DNA from 4 places in the Pantoea sp. X-Soil-TKNS-1207 genome. Region 1 is predicted to be linked to each of the others. Evidence: predicted binding sites of a transcription regulator. Region 1 holds the regulator's gene; each other region holds the start of a gene.
The links. The regulator PurR, encoded in region 1, represses purine synthesis genes. The targets are predictions, from matches to a motif close to CANGCAAACGTTTGCNTG.
Positions count from the first base shown of each region.

Region 2: the regulator PurR is predicted to act here: its motif matches at 3,175-3,192, upstream of guaD (guanine deaminase).
Region 3: the regulator PurR is predicted to act here: its motif matches at 2,079-2,096, upstream of AC6I8V_RS01885 (nucleoside-specific channel-forming protein Tsx).
Region 4: the regulator PurR is predicted to act here: its motif matches at 3,107-3,124, upstream of AC6I8V_RS12530 (NCS2 family permease).

Region 1 covers NZ_AP035958.1:1,934,394-1,939,535, reverse strand. Annotated here, with positions in the region: gene rnt (ribonuclease T) at 1-409, shown strand, start outside; gene AC6I8V_RS09130 (Grx4 family monothiol glutaredoxin) at 444-776, opposite strand; gene AC6I8V_RS09125 (C40 family peptidase) at 1,144-1,932, shown strand; gene cydH (cytochrome bd-I oxidase subunit CydH) at 1,985-2,074, opposite strand; gene purR (HTH-type transcriptional repressor PurR) at 2,360-3,385, shown strand; gene punR (DNA-binding transcriptional activator PunR) at 3,382-4,293, opposite strand; gene punC (purine nucleoside transporter PunC) at 4,403-5,142, shown strand, end outside.
Region 2 covers NZ_AP035958.1:2,216,319-2,221,460, forward strand. Annotated here, with positions in the region: gene xdhB (xanthine dehydrogenase molybdopterin binding subunit) at 1-239, opposite strand, end outside; gene xdhA (xanthine dehydrogenase small subunit) at 229-1,671, opposite strand; gene guaD (guanine deaminase) at 1,668-2,996, opposite strand; gene AC6I8V_RS10390 (NirD/YgiW/YdeI family stress tolerance protein) at 3,817-4,146, shown strand; gene AC6I8V_RS10395 (hypothetical protein) at 4,421-4,600, opposite strand; gene AC6I8V_RS10400 (DUF2545 family protein) at 4,655-5,053, opposite strand.
Region 3 covers NZ_AP035958.1:430,006-435,147, forward strand. Annotated here, with positions in the region: gene AC6I8V_RS01875 (LysR family transcriptional regulator) at 1-341, shown strand, start outside; gene yjdN (VOC family metalloprotein YjdN) at 421-846, shown strand; gene AC6I8V_RS01885 (nucleoside-specific channel-forming protein Tsx) at 975-1,841, opposite strand; gene AC6I8V_RS01890 (sensor histidine kinase) at 2,196-3,551, opposite strand; gene AC6I8V_RS01895 (response regulator) at 3,548-4,207, opposite strand; gene AC6I8V_RS01900 (helix-turn-helix domain-containing protein) at 4,375-4,743, shown strand; gene AC6I8V_RS01905 (LysR family transcriptional regulator) at 4,850-5,142, shown strand, end outside.
Region 4 covers NZ_AP035958.1:2,660,129-2,665,270, forward strand. Annotated here, with positions in the region: gene AC6I8V_RS12525 (AMP nucleosidase) at 1-1,246, shown strand, start outside; gene AC6I8V_RS12530 (NCS2 family permease) at 1,629-2,927, opposite strand; gene AC6I8V_RS12535 (response regulator) at 3,365-4,111, shown strand; gene AC6I8V_RS12540 (carbohydrate kinase family protein) at 4,048-5,100, opposite strand; gene AC6I8V_RS12545 (ketose 1,6-bisphosphate aldolase) at 5,102-5,142, opposite strand, start outside.

The DNA of each region.
Region 1 (5,142 bases):
TGGCGCGGTGAGTGAATACGACGCCCTGCATGCAATTTTTAAGATGGTGCGCAAAGGCACCAAAGACAGCGGCTGTAATCGCGCGATTATCGTGGCGCACAATGCCACCTTTGATCACAACTTTCTGATGGCAGCCGCAGAGCGCGTCGGCCTGAAACGTAACCCGTTCCATCCGTTCGCCACGTTTGATACCGCCGCATTAAGCGGGCTGGTGCTGGGTCAGACGGTGCTGGCAAAAGCCTGTAAAGCGGCGGGCATGAATTTCGACAGCACTCAGGCGCATTCCGCTCTGTATGACACCGAGCAAACGGCCATTCTGTTTTGCGAGCTGGTGAACCGCTGGAAACGGCTGGGCGGCTGGCCGCTGCCGTACAGTGACGATGAGTCGGCAGACGACGCCGAAGAGTGACAAAAAAAAGGCCGACGATTGTCGGCCTTTCTCATTATTCTGCTTCTTTATACTTCTCAGCAGTTTCTTTGATCAGCGGCAGGAGTTCACCACGCTGGAACATCTCAACGATGATGTCGCAACCACCAACCAGCTCGCCATCAACCCACAGCTGCGGGAAGGTTGGCCAGTTGGCGTATTTCGGCAATTCAGCACGGATATCCGGGTTCTGCAGGATATCAACATACGCGAAGCGCTCACCGCAGGCAGACAAAGCCTGTACCGCCTGGGCAGAGAAACCGCAGCTTGGCAGTTTCGGCGAACCTTTCATGTACAGCAGGATCGGGTTTTCTGCGATCTGGCGCTGAATTTTTTCAACAGTACTCATTTTTGCCTTCCTTAATCCGTCACTTCGTGTTTGTTTATTGTAGCGACTTCACCCCCGCACTGAAAACGGGATTTTGCATCGCGATGCTGATAATCGCCATGTTTGTTAAGTTCCGGCATGACAAATAACATTTTCATATCATTAATAAGCATTAACCGATTAATAATTAGCAATAATTGTGCTGTGTTAACCGGCTGAAATCGCTCATTTTTGCCCCATATCGAGTCTCGTAACAGATTAATGGAAAAATGCCTTACCTTTTGGAAAAAAAGTGGATTAGAATCATCACGGCACTGATCATTGATCAGATTATTCTAACTTAGCCGCAGGCTGTTTCTTATCAGACTGCTTAACCTGTAACCGGACTATGCGTTTACTTATTACGCTTTTGATACTGGCTTTCGCCCAACTGTTTTTTAATGTGGCTTCTGCTTCCCCGCAGGCGCCCGTCAATGTCAGTTTGCATAAAGCAGATAAAAAGAGTGCGCGCGAAGATGAACGTCGCAAACGACGTCCGGTGAAAACCAGCACGAAAAAATCCCGTCTGGCCAGCGTTCAAAAGTTAAGACTGAAAAAACAGCCGAAAACCGAAACCGCACTACACAAAACCACCAGCAAAAAATCCCTGCTGAAACAATCGTCGAAGAAAAAATATGGTCATCAGCGTCTGGCGAAAAGAACGTCCGAGCTGGATGAGGATACTGGCGATCTCACCACCATCAAAATGAGCAAGTCACACCGTCAGCGCTACCAGAAAGCGCGTGAAACGGCGATGAATAAGCTGATGGGACAGATTGGCAAACCCTACCAATGGGGCGGCACGTCACCGCATACCGGCTTCGATTGCAGCGGCCTGGTGTGGTATGCCTACAAAGATCTGGTGAAATACAAATTCCCGCGCACCGCGAACGAGATGTACCACCTGCGCGATGCGGCACCGATTAAGCGCGATATGCTGGAGAAAGGGGATTTGGTGTTCTTCCGCATTAACCATCGCGGCACCGCCGATCACGTTGGGGTTTACCTCGGCAACGGCAAATTCATTCAGTCACCGCGTACCGGTAAAGATATTCAGATCAGCGCGTTAGGCGAGGATTACTGGCAGAAGCATTATGTCGGCGCGCGGCGGATGATGACGCCAAAAACCATTCGCTAAACATGAGATCGAAAAAAAGCCGGACACTGATTTTCAGGTCCGGCTTTTTTTATTAATGAAGGATCGCGGTGAAGCTGAACACGATGATCATTAGCAATGCGCCAACCGTAGTACCCAGCGCCAGTTTCAGGTCTGTACTCATCACAACTCCTTAGTCACATTAATTGAAGGGTTAATGCGATTTTCGCACAGCGCCCGGTAAAAATCTCGTCTTATCCGCGCCAGCTTGCTAGAATCGCCGCCTTTCGTTGCGCAACAGATTTTGCGCACGCTGTGTTTGCGGCAAGATGAAGCGATATTGACTGATAGTTAACGCCTTTTTCAGTCCTTAATGCCCCCAAAATCGGGGCGCAAAACCATTAGCAGACGCAAACGTTTAACAATATACTTATCAGTAAGTTGCGATAAGCCCGGGAGTACCATTTTCATGGCAACAATTAAAGATGTGGCGAAACGCGCCGGTGTCTCCACCACCACCGTTTCGCATGTCATCAACAAAACGCGTTTTGTCGCGGAAGAGACGCGTAACGCCGTATGGGAAGCGATTAAAGAGCTGCATTATTCGCCGAGTGCCGTGGCGCGCAGCCTGAAAGTCAACCACACCAAAACGCTGGGGCTGCTGGCAACCTCCAGCGAAGCGCCCTATTTTGCTGAAATTATTGAAGCGGTGGAAAACCACTGTTTCGATCGCGGCTATACGCTGATTCTCGGCAATGCGCATAACGATCTGCAAAAGCAGCGGGCCTATCTGTCGATGATGGCGCAGAAACGTGTCGATGGCCTGCTGGTGATGTGTTCTGAATATCCCGACGACCTGCTGACCATGCTGGAAGAGAACCGCAATATCCCGATGGTGGTGATGGACTGGGGTGAGTCGCGCGGTGATTTTACCGATACCGTACAGGACAACGCTTTCCAGGGGGGCTATCTCGCCGGTCGTTATCTGATTGAGCGCGGCCACCGCGACATTGGCGCGATCCCCGGTCAGATGGAACGCAACACCGGTGGCGGCCGCCATGCCGGTTTTCTTCAGGCACTGAATGAAGCAGGCATCACCGTGCGCCCTGAGTGGATTGTGCAGGGCGATTTTGAGCCGGAATCCGGCTACCAGGCGATGCAGCAGATCCTTAACCAGAAGCAGCGCCCGACCGCAATCTTCTGCGGTGGCGACATCATGGCAATGGGCGCCATTTGCGCCGCCGACGAGATGGGTTTGCGCGTGCCGCAGGATATTTCCGTGATTGGCTATGACAACGTGCGCAACGCCCGCTACTTTACCCCAGCGCTGACCACGGTCCACCAGCCCAAAGCGCAGCTGGGCGAGAAAGCGCTGGAGATGCTGCTCGATCGCATTACCAGCAAGCGTGAAGATCCGCAAACCATCGAAGTTCAGCCGACATTGATTGAGCGTCGCTCAGTGGCTGACGGCCCGTTCCGCGACTATCGCCGTTAAGCAACGGTTTCGCTCAGCCATTCGTGGTTGAGCGTCTCTGCATCGCCAAGATAGGCCAGCAACCAGCCCAACGCCGGAGAGGCGCGCTGTTCTGACCAGCTGACGCAGCAAGGGCTGTCCGGAAACGGCGTTGGCAGCAGCAATTCGGTTAAGCCGCCGCTGTCCAGCAGCGGCCGGGCTAAATGACCTGGCACCATCCCCACGCACAGCCCGGCCAGCAAGCAATCCAGCCCGGTCTCCCATTCCGGCACCACCAGGCGACGCTGATTATCCAGCGTCCAGGTCATGCGGCGCGGCAGCGCCCGCGAGGTATCCTCCAGCACCAGCGACGGCCAGGCGCGCAGTGTCTCCTCATCCAGCAACGCGCTATTCGCTAACGGATGATCGGGGCTGACAACGCAGCGCCAGTTAAGCGCCCCCATATCCTGAAAGGCAAAACGTCCCCCCACCGGAATCGCCTGGGTGGCACCAATCGCCACATCAACCCTGCCGTCCGCCAGCGCATCCCAGACGCCATTAAACACTTCGTAGCTGATAATCAGCTCCATATCGGGAAAGTGGCGATAAAAATCTTTCACCAGCTGCCGGGTACGTTGCGGTTTAACGATACAGTCAACCGCAATGCTGAGCTGACCACGCCAGCCATTGGCCAGCTGCTGACACTGACGCCGGGTGGCCAGCATTTTTTTGATAACACCGCGACCTTCGCGCACAAAATGCTCGCCCGCAGCGGTCAGCACCACTTCCCGATGCTGACGTTCAAACAGCGGCACCGCCAGCCAGGTTTCCAGCTGACGGACCGTATAGCTGATGGCAGAAGGTACGCGGTGCAGCTCCTGCGCGGCTGCGCTGAAACTGCCGGTACGCGCCACGGCATCCACCACCTCAAGGGCATATTCTGACCACATTTTTTTGCCTGCAAATTTTTTGATAGCACTTTGCAAATATTAGCGTTTCACAAAGGCCGCCGCACCCTTTTACACTCCCCCGCGTTCAACCTGCCAAAAGAGAATTACCATGTTGTCATCAAAAGGATTTCTACCCTGGCTTGCGTTACTCAGCATGCTGGGCTTTCTTGCTACGGATATGTATCTGCCTGCATTTGGTGCTATGCAGCAGGATTTTGCCACCGCACCCGGCACCATCAGTGCCAGCCTGAGCCTGTTCCTGGGCGGATTTGCCTGTGCGCAGGTGTTCTGGGGACCCCTTTCCGATCGTTTCGGCCGTAAGCCTGTTCTGCTGGCGGGATTAGTGATTTTTGCCCTTGGCTGCCTTGGCATGTTGTGGGTCACGGATGTACGTCTGATGCTGGCCCTGCGTTTCGTGCAGGCCGTAGGCGTGTGCGCTGCCGCAGTGAGCTGGCAGGCGCTGGTGGTGGATCGTTATCCGCGCGCGCAGGCGAATAAGGTGTTCGCCACCATTATGCCGCTGGTAGCGCTCTCTCCCGCGCTGGCTCCGCTGTTAGGTGCCTGGCTGATGGGCCATTTTCACTGGCGCAGTATCTTTGTGCTGCTGACGCTGATCACTGTCGTGCTGTTGATAGGTACCCTGAAACTGAGCAGCCCTGCCCGTTCCAGCGCGGCGCGCGTTGCGCAACCCGGCTGGCTGAGTTTACTGGCTTCGCGGATTTATAGCGGCAACGTGCTGATCTACTCCGCCTGTTCCGCCAGCTTTTTTGCCTGGCTGACAGGCTCGCCGTTTATCCTCGCCGATGCGGGCCTCTCCCCCGCGGATATCGGCCTGAGTTATATACCGCA
Region 2 (5,142 bases), 280 kb from region 1:
ACCGCATAGCACGGCTGCACATCCAGCCGGGTAATGCGCGCATGGGCGTGCGGGCTGAGCAGCGGGCAAAGATGCAACATGCCAGGCAGCTCGGGCTTATCATCGATGTAAATCGCTTCGCCAGAGACGTGTTTATCGGCGCTTTCATGCTTGCGGCTGCGCCCCACGCCGCTCTGGATTCCGGCATCAAACTGGGTTTTCCGCAGGGTTTCGTTCAGATCCGGTCGGTTATGAGACATAGCGCGTCACCTCCGTAATCGTCAGCTCGCCGCTGGCCTGCGCGTAATAACGGCGCAGCAGATTGCGCGCCACCCGCAGGCGATACTCCGCGCTGGCGCGGAAGTCGCTCAACGGCTGGAAATCGCTGCTCAATAGCGCACAGGCGCTTTCGATGGTGGCGAGCGTGAAAGGTGCGCCCGTCAGTGCCGCTTCCGCGTGTCGCGCGCGTTTGGGCGTCGCCGCCATTCCGCCAAAAGCGATGCGCGCCCGTACCACCAGGCCATTCTCCCGTTGCAGATTGATGGCGCAGAAAATGGCGGAGATGTCGTCGTCGAGGCGCTTTGACACCTTCCAGGCGACAAACTCAGGTGACACTGTCACTCTGGGGATGATGATGCTGTGAATAAACTCGCCGGGCTGCAACAGGGTCTGCCGATAGCCGGTAAAGAACTGATCGAGCGGCACGTCGCGCTGCTGCCCACCCTGCTGCAACCTGAGCGTGGCGCTGAGCGCCAGCAGCATCGGCGCCGCATCACCAATCGGTGAGGCATTGCCGATATTGCCGCCCAGCGTGCCCTGATTACGGATCTGCAACGAGGCGAAGCGCTCCAGCATCGCGCTGAACGCCGGGATACGCGTCGTAAGAAATTGATAGCATTGATGCAGTGACGCACCGGCCCCGAGATGCCAGCTCTCCTCGTCTTCGTGGCAGGTTTTCAGCTCCGCCACCTGTTCCAGCGCAATCAGCAGCGGAATGCGCTGATACTGTTGGGTGATTTGTAACGTCAGATCGGTGCCCCCCGCCAGCAGGCGGGCGTCGGGATGCTGCTGGTACAACGCGGCCAGCTGCGCCAGGGTTTTCGGCACATAGCAGCGGCTGCCGTTGGCCTCCAGCACCTGCACATCCTGATTGCTCAGCGCCTGTAAACGCTGCACCAGATTGGCTTCGCTCTGGCTGAAGTTATCGCATACCGGTTGTTCACACGCCTGCTGCGCGGCCTCCATGATCGGTCGATAGCCGGTGCAGCGACACAGATTGCCAGCCAGCGCCTGTTCCGCCTGGTGACGATCCCAGCCGTGGCTGTTTTTCTGTAAGGTGAACAGCGACATAACAAAGCCCGGCGTGCAGTAGCCGCACTGCGAACCGTGGCAATCCACCATCGCCTGCTGCACCGGGTGCAGATCGCGCCCCTGACGCAAATCCTCCACGGTAATCAGCTGTTTGCCTTGCAGGCTGCTGACCAGCGTCAGGCAACTGTTCACCGTTTCGTACTGCATCCGCCCCGCCACCACTTTTCCCAATGTCACGGTACAGGCACCGCAATCACCGGAAGCGCAGCCCTCTTTGGTGCCGCGCCGTTGCTGGCGAGTACGCAGATAATTCAGCAGCGTGAGATTCGGATCGAGATCGCACTCGGTCACCAGACGGTTATTAAGCAGAAACTGAATCATGCCGCTTGCTCCGCGCTGTCCCGCTGCCAGACCGGCTGGCCGTTAACCCAGGTTTGGGCGATGTTACGGTCATCGCCCAGCGTCATCAGCACAAACAGCTTTTCCCAGATGTCTTTGCTGTTGGCGCAGCGCAGCTGTTGCAGGGCGGATACCGCCGGATCGAGCACCACGAAATCCGCCTCTTTGCCGGGGTTGAAGTTGCCGATGGCATGATCGAGATCGAGTGCATGTGCCCCGCCCAGCGTGGCGTGATAAAAGGCTTCACAGGCGCTGAGTCGGTAGCTTTGCAGCTGGCCGACTTTGTAGGCTTCACCCAGCGTTTGCAGCAGGTTGAAGGTGGTGCCTGCGCCAACATCGGTGCCGATACCCATGCGTACGCCCTGCTGCCAGCAGCGCTTAATATTGAACAGGCCGCTGCCGAGGAACAGGTTGGAGGTGGGACAGAAGGCAATCGACGAATCGGTATCGTGCAGGCATTGCCATTCGTGATCGTCCAGATGCAGGCAGTGGGCAAATACGCTGCGTTTGCCGGTGAGTTGATGCTGGTGGTAAACGTCGAGATAACCGTCATGCTCCGGGAACAGCGCCTTCACCCAGGCGATCTCCTGCGGGTTTTCGCTCAGATGGGTATGCAGCCAGGTGTCGGGAAACTCTTCCCGCAGCTGACGGACTTTCTCCAGCAACTGCGGCGATGAGGTTGGGGCAAAACGCGGCGTCAGCGCGTAGCTTAAGCGCCCACGATTGTGCCAGCGCTCAATCAGCGTGCGGGTTTGCAGATAGCTGGCCTGAGGCGTTTCGGTCAGATAGGCGGGCGCGTTGCGATCCATCATCACCTTGCCCGCGATCAGACGCATATTAAGCTGCTCCGCCGCGCTGAACAGCGCCTCCACCGATTGCGGATGCACCGTGCCAAATACCAGCGCGGTGGTGGTGCCGTTCGACAGCAGCTGATGCAGGAAAAATGCCGACATCTGCGCGGCATGATCGGGACAGTGGTACTGGCTTTCTACCGGGAAGGTGTATTGATTGAGCCACTCCAGCAGCTGTTCGCCAAAGGCACCGATCATCTCAGTCTGCGGGTAGTGAATATGGGTATCGATAAAGCCCGGCACGATCAGTTTGCCGCGCAGGTCGATCAGGCTGGCCGGGTCCACCCACGTCCGGGCGCTTTCCCAGTTTTCGAGGCTGACCACTTTGCGGTCGCGCAACGTCAGTACCCCATCCTCCAGATAGCGCGCCTGGTCCGCGATGGCGTCGGGTTGGGAAGCGAGTCCGGTGAAATCAAAAAAGCTGGCGCGCAGCGTGGTGTCGGATGCAGAAGGCATAAATAATTCCTTAATCGGGAAAACCGTGCGGCTTTCTCCGCTGATAATTGCAGGTGATGATGGCCTTTAAACTAAATAGCAAACGCCATGCCAACCAACAGAACTTATTTATCTGTTGTTATTCAATGAATTAGGTTGCATTACAAAAAGATTGTGGCAGGCTGGATAAGCAATCGAATGCGCAAACGGTTGCCCGGCGCCGCCGCGTACCATAACGGTGCAGCCCTGCGCCATTATCGTGCAGGAAAAATTCTGCAACGGCTTTTCATGGGCAGCGAACAGGGTTAATGCTAAGGTGTGGCGTGGAACCTGAAATTGTTTCAGGATAGGTTGAATATGGATTTTTAATTTTTTTAAAATTAAAACAAAATTTCTTTTTCAGAAAGACATTTATTTTTTTGTCCGCCATTGCGGGAGTCTGTTATTTATAAGAAAAAAAAGGTAATTAACCGTCTTTGAGCATTGTTATTATGATTATCCAGAATAAAGTGCAGAAAAGCACTATTAGAATCCAAACTGGCCGTTGTGACATTTTCTACTCCCTGTCTTTCATTTCCCTGGTGACAAGAAAATATGCATTTAAAACTATAATTTCAAAATGGTTTCGCAGATCGATTATTGCTGATTGATCGTTCAAAACAATCAATTACCGATTCACTGACCTGATTTATCTGAAAACACACAAGTACATAACACCTGTAAAACAACTTCACTCAAATAACCATAACTATATGATTAAAAGGTATTTTTATAAATTAATAACTAATCTACTCTATAAATGACTTAACACTGGTTAAGACGTTAACAGGGAGATAAAGGGATGAAACTTTTTGGTTTACTTTTAGCCTGCGGAATAATCGTATGCACTTCAGCTCAGGCGGCCGTGCATCAGGCGGTGTCAGTCGCGGAAGCAAAAAAAATGCATGATGACAGGCACGTCGTGGTTGAAGGGAAAATCACCGGGCTGGCTGGTGATGATGATTACTGGCTGGAGGATGCTACCGGGAAAATTCGCATCGATGCGGATGACGACGATGATGATGACGGAAGTTACAGGCTAATTGGAAAAGAAGTTCGCGTAGCAGGTGAAATTGACCGTGATGATGGACAGGTGGAAATTGACTCGGACAGTATTCAGATACTGAAATAACGCCACTGCCCTGCACGCTTAAATAGCTTACAGGGCAAGGTTATCAAGAAATAAACGATAGCTCATTACTGAATTATATATTGCCGCAAAGTTATTTTGTAACATCTGCTTTGCCTCATCAGTCGTCACTCTCCGTTCTAAAGGTAAACATCACATCGTAAATAACCGACGCTGTCAGCTTCTCCGATATCACCATAACTATCATCCGTATAAAGGATGATTTTTTAAGTTACTGCCATAAATACCTCACAAAGGCGCCAAACTCGCCGTCGGATCAGAAACGGGATACCAGTTCAAACCGTTGGAAAAGCGCGGCTGCATAGCCGGAATAAGCGTGGTATCGGTGCATCCCGACCTGCGTCATTTTTTCCAGCACGCTGACTAACGATTCTCTGTTTTTCTGCGCGTCGGAGCTGTCGATAATCAGCGGAAGACGGGATTCTGATTCGAGCATAGTTTTCCCCAGGCATAAAAAAACCTCGCAGGGGCGAGGTTCATTGTGGTTTCTTTAGGTCGGGGGGTAAACTTTTGATTCCGGTTTAGCGTTCTCGGGTATTACGTCACTCCCACAATGTTTACATTTGAGTGGTTCTTTGCGAATAGCTTCAGCGCAAAATGTGCATTTCCTGTAATAACCTGACTCCCCGTTTAGCACTGCACGCTGTTCCGATGTTCTGGTTGAGAGCGCTACGATCAATCCGATTACTGGAGAAAGGAAAGCTATTAACCCAGAAATTAATCCATTGCCAAGCGTTATAGTTAAAGCTGCTCGAATCAGCAGGAATCCTGCTAAATACATAGAGAATAAGTAAATTATTCCGATGCTCATCCCGTTTCGTTTACCAGCAATAACACTTACCAATATTGCAGCAAACCCGTAAAGCAAAAAACTAAATATTGGTTCCATATCCTTAGATCCATGTCAGCTATAATTCCCGAAAATTCTAACACCTACCATGTATATGGGAATAACCTGAGCGATATTTCGGATTTTGT
Region 3 (5,142 bases), 1.5 Mb from region 1:
CGGAGCTGCAACAGTGTGACTGGACCATGCCGACGCCGCAGGGCAGCTACTATCGGCTGCTGCACGATCTGTTTGGCGAGCGCGGCATGGCGCCGAAAATCGTCGTCACCTGCGAGACCTTTATGGCCTGTACCAGCCTGGTGGCGAAAAGCGATTTTGTCAGCATTATCTCGCGCGATGTGATTGAAGATCCGACCCATGGCGGCCAGCTGGTGGCGCTGGAACTGGATGATCCGCTGCCGAAGGCGACCTTTTATCTGATTCAGCGTAAAGACACTGCGCTGACGCCGATGAGCGCCTATATGGCCCAGCTGTTCCGGCGCTATTGTCAACAAAGGTAAGAGTGCGGCCCGGCTCGCGTCCTGTATTGCTGCCGCGAACTACACTTTGCATCGGGATTTCCTTTATGGAGAACAGACCATGCAAATTACCCCTTATCTGTTTTATGACGGCCGCTGCGAAGAGGCCATCGCGTTCTATTTGCAGGCTACCGACGGCGAACTGTTGTTTAAAATGACCTTTGGCGATATGCCGGAGACCGAGTCCCTTGAGGGATGTCCGTCGGGCATGACCTTTCCGCCGGAACATATCATGCACGCGCATATGCGTATCGGGCAGGGCGAGATCATGCTGAGTGACGGTAATCGTGAGGCGCGCTACAGCGGTTTTGCGGTCAGCCTGTCGACCCCGGATGAGACCCAGGGCAAACGCTGGTTTGATGCGTTGTCAGCGGGGGGCCAGATAACAAAAAACTGGGAGCCGACGTTCTGGGCGAACGGTTTTGGTATGTTTACCGATAAGTTTGGTGTGCCGTGGATGGTGAATGCGTATAAGCCGCGGATTTAATTCGGCATCAATGATTCGGTGCGCGCATTAACCAGGTCGGCATAAATGCCGACCCTACAGGTGTAGGGAGCGCATTTATGCGCTCCTGGCCGCAGGCCGCACGTTACAGAGGGCGGCCTTTGACTGGCTTAGAAGTTATATCCCACCACCAGGTAATAACCCCAGCCGGTTGATTTCACTTCGAACGGACCGTTGCCGAAGTTCAGCTCTTGTCCATCCGCCCACTGACCGCCGTTGTGGAACCAACGCGCTACGGTGGAAACGTGCCAGTGATCGTAGTTCAGCGACAAGATGTGGCTGGAAGCGATCGAGTTGCTGGTACGGGACGGACCGGTTTCATCACGCAGATCGGAACCCCAGTCGAAGTTGGTGAAGCCGATGTAGCTCAGCTTACCGCCCCACAGGTCAGTAATCGGCACAAAGTATTTCACCTTAAAGCGGTAGCCATCCCAGCTGTTTTCGTTCGCCGCACCGTAGTTCTGCCACTGGTATTTGGCGTACACGTTCAGCGACAGGCCGACATCGCTATGGGTGTCGATATCGGTACCCAGACCCATATACCAGGTGTTCTGACGCTGCGACGCATTGCGGCCCATGTCGTAGATGTAGTTGTTGGCGAAGTACCACTCTTTAAACGGACCAAATGCCAGGCTGGTGCCGGTCAGTTTATCAATGGAGAAACGCGGCTCAATTTCCATAAACATCGGCGAACCGTGGTCGAAAATGCCGTTGGCGTTGCTGTTGCCCATGCCAAAAAAGTTGGTCAGGTCGAGGTAGCCGTAAAAATCAAACCAGTCCTTTTTCGCAAAGGCTTCGTATTCCAGATAGACGTCGTTATTAAACTGTGGCCCGAAACGGGTATGGTAACTTCCCACCACGTTGACACTCTGGTGCCACCAGTCAGAGACATATTGCGGGCTGCTGTCTGCCGCCTGGCTTGCGCCGGTCCAGCTGCTGGCCAATAAGGCCCCTGCTATCAATGCTTTATATTTCATTATCCGTAACCACATGCTCGTGATCGCTGCGTGAACGCGCGATCGTTGTCAGTCGATCCCAGGGGATGGGCAGTGAATTGTTTAACCCGGTCTGATCCGCCGGTTTTTAAAGCCCGCGTAGCGTGCCTGTAACAGGGCGATAGGAAATAGATTTTGGTCACGTTTGTCAAAAAGTGTTGCAATAGTATTCATTTATAATGTGATGTTGATCACATAAATGACAGGGGCGAACGGAACCCCGCAACCGTTTACGTTGTCGCGAAGATTAAGCGAGGGGATGACGGGGTAATCAGGTCGGGATGAATCCCGACCCTACCGGCGTAGGGTGCGCATTTATGCGCACCAGGGCGAAAATTAAGGAAGGGTAACGCGCACCTGCAAACCGCAGATCTTGCCCTGTGGGCTCAGGCAGTTAGAGAGTGCCACCTGCATACGGTGTTTTTGTGCCACGCTGCGTACAATCGACAGGCCCAGGCCGCTGCCCTGCGCCTGCACACCCGGCGAACGGGTAAAGCGGTCAAAAGCACGATCGATAAAGGATTCCGGCATACCCGGCCCGTTATCGACAATATCCACCACGGTATGATTGCCGACGCGATGCAGCAGCACATCCACCAGGCTGCCCTCCGGCGTGTGCAGCATGGCATTGCCGATCAGGTTGTCGAACAGGCTGCGCAGATCGGAACGGCTGGCCTGGATACGATAATGGGTGCCGCCGTTAAAGCCGATATCGATACCGCGCTTATCCGCCACCACCATCAGCTGTTCGATGCTTTCTTTCAGCAGCTCGTCCAGCTCAATATTTTCTACCGTCACCACCACCGACTGGTCTTCCTGACGCGAGATATTCAGCAGCTGTGTGACCAGATGGCGCGTGCGCGTGACGCCCGCTTCCAGCTGGTCGAACTGGCGGCTGGCTTCACCCGGCTGGATATGCTGGCGCAGGTTTTCCAGCTGTAGCGTCACCGCCGTCACCGGGGTGCGCAGCTCATGGGCCGCATCTTCGAGGAACTGACGCTGCGATGACCAGGCGGCGCGCAGCTTATCCAGCAGCGAGTTGTAGGCGGCGACCAGCGGCAGGATCTCATCCGGCAGGCCATCCGGCGGCACGCTGTCAGGATGCATCGTCTCCTGCGCTGCAATCTGGCGCGACGCCACGCGCAAATCACGCGTAATGGCCCGCACCACCAGCCAGATCACCAGCAGCGACAGCGGCATCATTAAAATCAGCGGGATAATGGCCGACAGCGCGCGTTTAACCATCACGCTTTTCATATAGCCGATGTTGTAGAGCACCTGAATCGAGGCGATATCGCTGCCCGGCTCGCCGGGGCGTTTGAAGACCCGCCAGTCACAATCTTCGCAGTCGCCAATTTTTACGTCATTCCAGCCTTTCTTGCTTTGCAACGGCGCCCGCAGCTCCGGCCAGGAGCTGGCGCGCAGCTGATCGTTAGCATCCCACAGCTGCACGACGTAGGCGCTTTTGAGTTTGTCGGCGTTGAGCATCAGCGGCATCAGCGCTGGAATGCGTTTGCTGCTGGCCCAGGCGTCGGCAATTTTCGCCAGTTGATCATCTTTCATGTTACCAATCATGTCGCCGTAACAACTGTAGAAATACGACGTTACGCCGCCGATCATCGCTAAATGCATCAGCAATAACGTGGTAAGCAGTTTATTACGCAGCGAACGCATAAAAGTGAAGGGTTTCATATTGCAGGGACTCGCCAGCCAAGGCCGCGTACGTTGCGAATTACCTCATTATCCAGCTTGCGACGCATACCGTGAATCAGGACATCCACGGCATTGCTGGTAACTTCTTCGCCCCAGCCGTAGATGCGGTTTTCCAGTTGTTCGCGCGATAAAATCGCGCCAGGACGCTCCAGCAGCGCATAGAGCAGGGCGTATTCACGCGCGGTGAGCTGCTCGCGTTGCCCTTTATAAAGGACTTCACGCGTCATCATATCGAGCTGCACATCGCCGCTGCCTAACAGGGAATCCGCCGCACCGTGACGGCGTCGGGTAATTGCTCGCATTCGCGCCAGTACCTCTTGTAAATCAAAGGGTTTCAGCAGGTAATCGTCGGCACCGCTGTCGAGACCCTGGATGCGCTGCGCTACGGTATCGCGCGCGGTAAGCACCAGCACCGGCGTCATATCGCCACGGGTACGCGCGCGGCGCAGCACATGGATGCCATCTTCACGCGGTAAACCCAAATCCAGCAATACGCAGCTGTAACCGCCTTCTGCCCAGGCATTGGTGGCAAAAACGCCATCCCGCACCCAGTCCACCGACCAGCCTGCCGCTTCCAGCGCCTGCTGCAGGTTGGCGCCAATCATTTCATCATCTTCTACCAGCAGCACACGCATGATGCTCTCCCCAGAGTCAATGTAAATAAGTGTAGCGCCGGAGAATTAGCGCAGAATTACACCCGTTTTCCCCTTTGCTAATTCTGCGCTAATTTTCCGCTAATTAAGGGATAAATTTACCGCGCTACAGTGGCTGTACTGGACACCACGTCGAATCAGGAGGAGCCATGAATCAGCGCGAATTTATCCGTAGTTTGCTGGGCTGGATAGAAGACAACTTAGGACACGATCTGCATCTGGATGAAGTAGCACGCCGTTCGGGATATTCCCGCTGGCACCTGCAACGTCTGTTTCGTCAGCACACCGGATTTTCACTGGCCGAGTACATTCGCCAGCGCCGGTTGACGGAATCGGCGCTGACGCTACTCAATAGTGATGAGGCGATCCTGCAGGTGGCGATGAGCTACGGCTTCGACACGCAGCAGGCTTACACCCGCACCTTCAAAAACTACTTCCGCGTGACACCGGGCCAGCTGCGTCGTCAACGCCGCGTCGAACCGGACCGTCTGCTGTTTCCACTGGCGGTGGCCAGTTGAGTCGCTAACCTGATTTCCCGTTGTTAAGTCGTCGCGGGAAATCGGGTGCTATTCCTTCCCAATCCTTTTAAGCTGCTGTTCTCCCTTACTCTGCCGGTTATGGACAATGGACAACAGCGACAATCTCACCGCCATGATGCTGTTTGCGCGCGTGGTTGAACGGCAAAGTTTCAGCGAAGCCGCGCGGACGCTTGGGGTATCAAAATCCTATGTCAGTCGTGAAATCGCCCGGCTGGAAGTACGGCTCGGCATCAAATTATTGCAGCGCACCACGCGCAAGGTGGCCCTGACCGAACTCGGCCAGGCGTACTATCCATTCTGCACCCGTTTACTGGACGAGATGCATCGCGCCGATGCCTTTGTGCAGCAGGTTCACCAGCTGCCAACCGGCAATGTGCG
Region 4 (5,142 bases), 730 kb from region 1:
CACTCGCGCCTGGGGCCGCTTTACCCATACCGGCAGCTACAGCACCACCATTACCCGTCCGGCACTGCTGCGCCACTATCTCAGCGAGCAGCTACAGATGATTGAGAAAGAGTACGAGGTGGTGATTGAGGTGGGCCCGTCCCAGCAGGAGATCCCCTATCCTTACGTGATTGATGGCTCCGATCTGTCGCTCGATCGTTCCATGAGCGCCAGCATTGCGCGCCACTTCCCGACGACCGAGCTGTCGCAGATCGGTGATGAAACCGCCGATGGCCTGTTCAACGCCGACGCGCTGTTTCCGCTGTCGCACTTCGACGCGCTGCGCACGGACTTCTCGCTGGCACGTCTGCGCCACTACACCGGCACCGCCGTCGAGCATTTCCAGCCGTTTGTGTTGTTTACCAACTACACCCGCTATGTGGATGAGTTTGTGCGCTGGGCAATTGAGCAGGTGCAGGACCCGAACACGCCGTACGACAGCCTCGCCTGCGCCGGTGACGTGGTAATCACTAAAGATACGCAGGACCCGACCGCAATGATGTCGGATCTGGCGTGGAAGAAGCACCAGATGCCCGCCTGGCATCTGACCTCACCGAATCGCCGGGGCATTACGCTGGTGAATATTGGTGTGGGTCCCTCCAACGCCAAAACCATCTGCGACCATCTGGCGGTGGTGCGCCCGCACGCCTGGCTGATGATTGGTCACTGCGGCGGCCTACGCGAAAGCCAGACCATTGGCGATTACGTGCTGGCCCATGCGTATCTGCGTGACGACCATGTACTGGACAGCGTACTGCCGCCGGATATCCCGATCCCCAGCATCGCCGAGGTGCAGCGCGCGCTGTACGACGCCACCAAAGCGGTAAGCGGTATGCCGGGCGAAGAAGTGAAGCAGCGTCTGCGCACCGGCACCGTAGTCACGACCGATGACCGCAACTGGGAGCTGCGTTACTCCGCCTCGGCGTTGCGCTTCAACCTAAGCCGCGCGGTAGCGGTGGATATGGAAAGCGCCACCATCGCGGCGCAGGGCTACCGTTTCCGCGTGCCGTACGGCACCCTGCTATGCGTGTCGGATAAGCCGTTGCACGGCGAGATTAAGCTGCCAGGACAGGCGAATCGCTTCTATGAAGGGGCGATATCGGAGCATTTACAGATTGGGATTTGTGCGGTGGAGTTGCTGCGGGCCGAGGGTGATAAGCTGCATTCCCGCAAGCTGCGTACCTTTAACGAACCGCCGTTCAGGTAAGGTTCGGTGCAGGTCGGCGTCTATGCCGACCTGGCTTCCCGGTGCGCATTAATGCGCACCCTACAACCTATCCCGAATATCAATGGCAACCACCGTAGGGTCGGCATTTATGCCGACCTGGCTTGCCGGTGCGCATCAATGCGCACCCTGCAACCTATCCCGGATATCAATGGCAACCACCGTAGGGTCGGCATTTATGCCGACCTGGCTTGCCGGTGCGCATCAATGCGCACCCTGCAACCTATCCCGAATATCAATGGCAACCGCCGTAGGGTCGGCATTTATGCCGACCTGGCTTGCCGGTGCGCATTAATGCGCACCCTGCAACCTATCCCGAATATCAATGGCAACCGCCGTAGGGTCGGCATTTATGCCGACCTGTTTACGCGCTCAACCAGCCCAGCTTAATCACAAACAGAATCGACATAATAATCAGCGCCGCATTCACCTCTTTGGTACGACCGCTCAGCAACTTCACCACCGTCCAGGTAATAAACCCAAACGCGATACCGTTAGCAATTGAGTAAGTCAGCGGCATGGTCAGCGCGGTCACGGTAACCGGCGCAGCGGTGGTGATATCTTTCCAGTCAATCTCCGCCAGGCCAGATGCCATCAGTACCGCCACAAACAGCAGCGCAGGCGCGGTGGCATAAACCGGTACGCTGCCCGCCAGCGGCGAGAAGAACAGGCTCAGCAGGAACAGAATCGCCACCACAATCGCGGTCAGACCGGTACGGCCACCGGCGCTGACGCCTGCCGCCGATTCCACGTAGCTGGTGGTGGTTGAGGTACCCAGCAGCGAACCAAACAGCGCAGCCGCACTGTCGGCGATCAGCGCACGGCCCATCTTCGGCACGTTGCCAAACTCGTCCGCCAGGCCCGCACGCTTGGTCACGCCCAGCAGGGTACCGGTGTTGTCGAACACGTCAACAAACAGGAAGGCGAAGATCACGCTCACCAGACCCACGTTAAAGGCACCGGCGATATCCAGATGCATAAAGGTCGGCGCGATAGACGGCGGTGCAGAGAACACGCCACCAAATGGCGTCAGGCCAATACCCATTGAAATAAAGGTCACGATCAGAATGCCGATCAGCACCGCACCGGTCACGCGACGCGCTTCCAGTACCACGATGATGACAAAGCCGAGCAGCGCCAGCAGCGGACCCGGTTTGGTCAGATCACCCAATCCCACCAGCGTCGCCGGGTTATCCACCACGATACCCGCGCCTTCCAGCGCGATCAGCGCAAGGAACAGGCCGATACCCGCGGCAATCCCGGCGCGCAGCGGCAACGGAATGCTGGCGATAATCCACTCACGGATTTTGAACACCGACAGCGCAAAGAAGATACAGGCCGACAGGAACACCGCGCCCAGCGCGATTTGCCAGGTGTAACCCATATGCAGCACGACGGTATAAGTAAAGAAGGCGTTGAGACCCATACCCGGTGCCAGCGCAATCGGGTAGTTGGCGATCAGGCCCATCAGCACGCAGCCAATCGCCGCCGCCAGACAGGTGGCAACGAAAACCGCGCCTTTATCCATGCCGGTCGCACCGAGGATGCTCGGGTTAACAAACAGAATGTATGCCATTGCCAGGAAGGTGGTAATGCCCGCGATAACTTCGGTGCGGACCGTTGTGTTGTGCGCTTTTAGCTTGAATAGTTTTTCTAACATCATCATCTCTCGTGATGGGGAGACGTCACTGACGTGCGTTCTCTTGCCAATGGGGTTTGCATGCGCGTTATTGTTGCGGGAAAAGGGCTGACGGCTGCATGCTCTGCCATCAATCCGGTGCTCTGGTTGGTATACAGACTCCCTTCCCCCCTGTCCTCATAGCAATTGCTATGCCATTACGCTACGCAATCGATTACGTTCTCAATCGCGCCGTAACCAGGAATATTCTGAACCAGAACGAGGCGCGATTATGGTGCATTGCACCGGGAGTGCGCAATCGTTTTCCCATTGGTCAGCTGCGCTGCAAAAAAAGATTGCGGTAACGCACGCTTTCACATTCTGCCTGGCGATGCTGCTCACGTTTCTGCTGCCTGATGTAGCAGGTAAAAACCGTCGGTATACACTCTCGTTTAACCCTTTCGTAACAAAAGAGGCAGCGAATGAAGCCCGCGATTCTGGTGGTGGATGACGATCGTGCCGTATGCGAACTACTGCACGATGTGTTGAGTGAACATGTGTTTACCGTATTCAGCTGCCATCAGGGCAAAGAGGCGCTGGCGCTGCTGGCGGCGCACCCGGAAATCTCGCTGGTGATGCTGGATATGATGCTACCCGACACCAACGGCCTGCTGGTGCTGCAACAGATGCAACGACAGCGTCCCGAGCTGCTGGTAATTATGCTCACCGGTATGGGATCGGAAGCGGATATGGTGGTCGGGCTGGAGATGGGGGCGGATGATTATATCGCCAAACCCTTTAATCCCCGCGTGGTGGTGGCCAGGGCGCGCGCGGCCCTGCGCCGTTGCGGACGGCTGGCACAACCGGAAAGCGCGCAGGATGATGGCTGGCAGTTTAACGGCTGGCGGCTGGATGAAGCGCGCTGCCAGCTGTTTAATCCGCAGCGCGAAAGCGTCCCCTTAACCCAGGGGGAATATGCCTTGCTGCGGGCGCTGGTGGGCCATGCGCGCAAAGTGCTGACGCGCGACCAGCTGCTGGAGCTGACCCACAGTGAAACCCTCGATGTCTTTGATCGCACCATTGATGTGCTGATCATGCGACTACGACGCAAAATAGAGATGAACCCGCACCAGCCGAGCCTGATCCGCACCATCCGCGGCCTCGGTTATGTCTTCTCCGCCGATGTGATGCGCCCGGCTTCAGCGGCGCACGTCACGCAAATCGCCTGATCCATCCAGCGCTGCATCTCGGTCAGTGGCCGGGTGCCGTCCAGCGCGTTAGCCGCATGAAGATTAAAACAGGCGCAGGTATGCGCCAGCTTTAGCGTCTCGCTCATGCTCCAGCCCTGATGGCTGGCATACAGCACCCCGGCACAGAAAGCATCGCCTGCACCAACGCTGCCAACAATCTCCTCCGCCGTCAGCTGCCATGCCGGTTGCCAGCCCCCCTCGCCGTTCACCTCCTGCCCCCACGCCCCCTCAGGCGCATGGATCACCACGCGCCGACGCACCCCCTGCTGCCCCAGCCAGGCGGCGGCCTGGGCAAAGGCAGCGGGCGCGGCGATGCCCTGCGCGGTGCGCAGACTGACGCCGGTCAGCGATTGCGCTTCCAGCTCGTTAATCACCAGATAGTCGAGCCAGCGCAGCGACGGCACCACCAGCGATCGGTACTCCCCGGCGCGCGACACCAGATCGAGCGAGGTCAGATAACCCCGCTGCTGCATCTGCGCCAGCAGCCGGGCGCCACGCGTGCCCCAGGTATCATCCGGCGCATCAAGGCAATCCAGCAGTAGCAAATACCCGAGATGAAAGATGCGATGCGAGGTGTTGATGGCGGCGAAATGCGGCAGGTCGAGCTGAGCATTGGCTCCGCGCGCATGAAAGAAGGTGCGCTGACCATCCGGGGTGGTCATCACCTGGGTCATGGCGGTATTGACGCTGCGGGTGCGCTGCACAAAGCGGCGGTCAATCTGATGCGCGTCCAGCAGCTGGACGATATAGTCGCCGTCGCTGTCTTCGCCGATCATCCCGGCGCCGGCCAGCGGCAGGTTAAGCTGCATCCGCGCGAGGGTGAACAACACGTTCAGCGCCGCGCCGCCGCTGCATTTTTCGCTGTGATGGATCTCCGCCAGCCAGCCCTGCTCCGGCCAGTGGCTGATGCGCTGCACATGATCCACCAGCATACTGCCTGCGGCCAGAATGCCGCTGCGGTCTGCCATCTCAGGCTCTCCCGGCGCTGCCGAACACCCGCATCTGCTGCG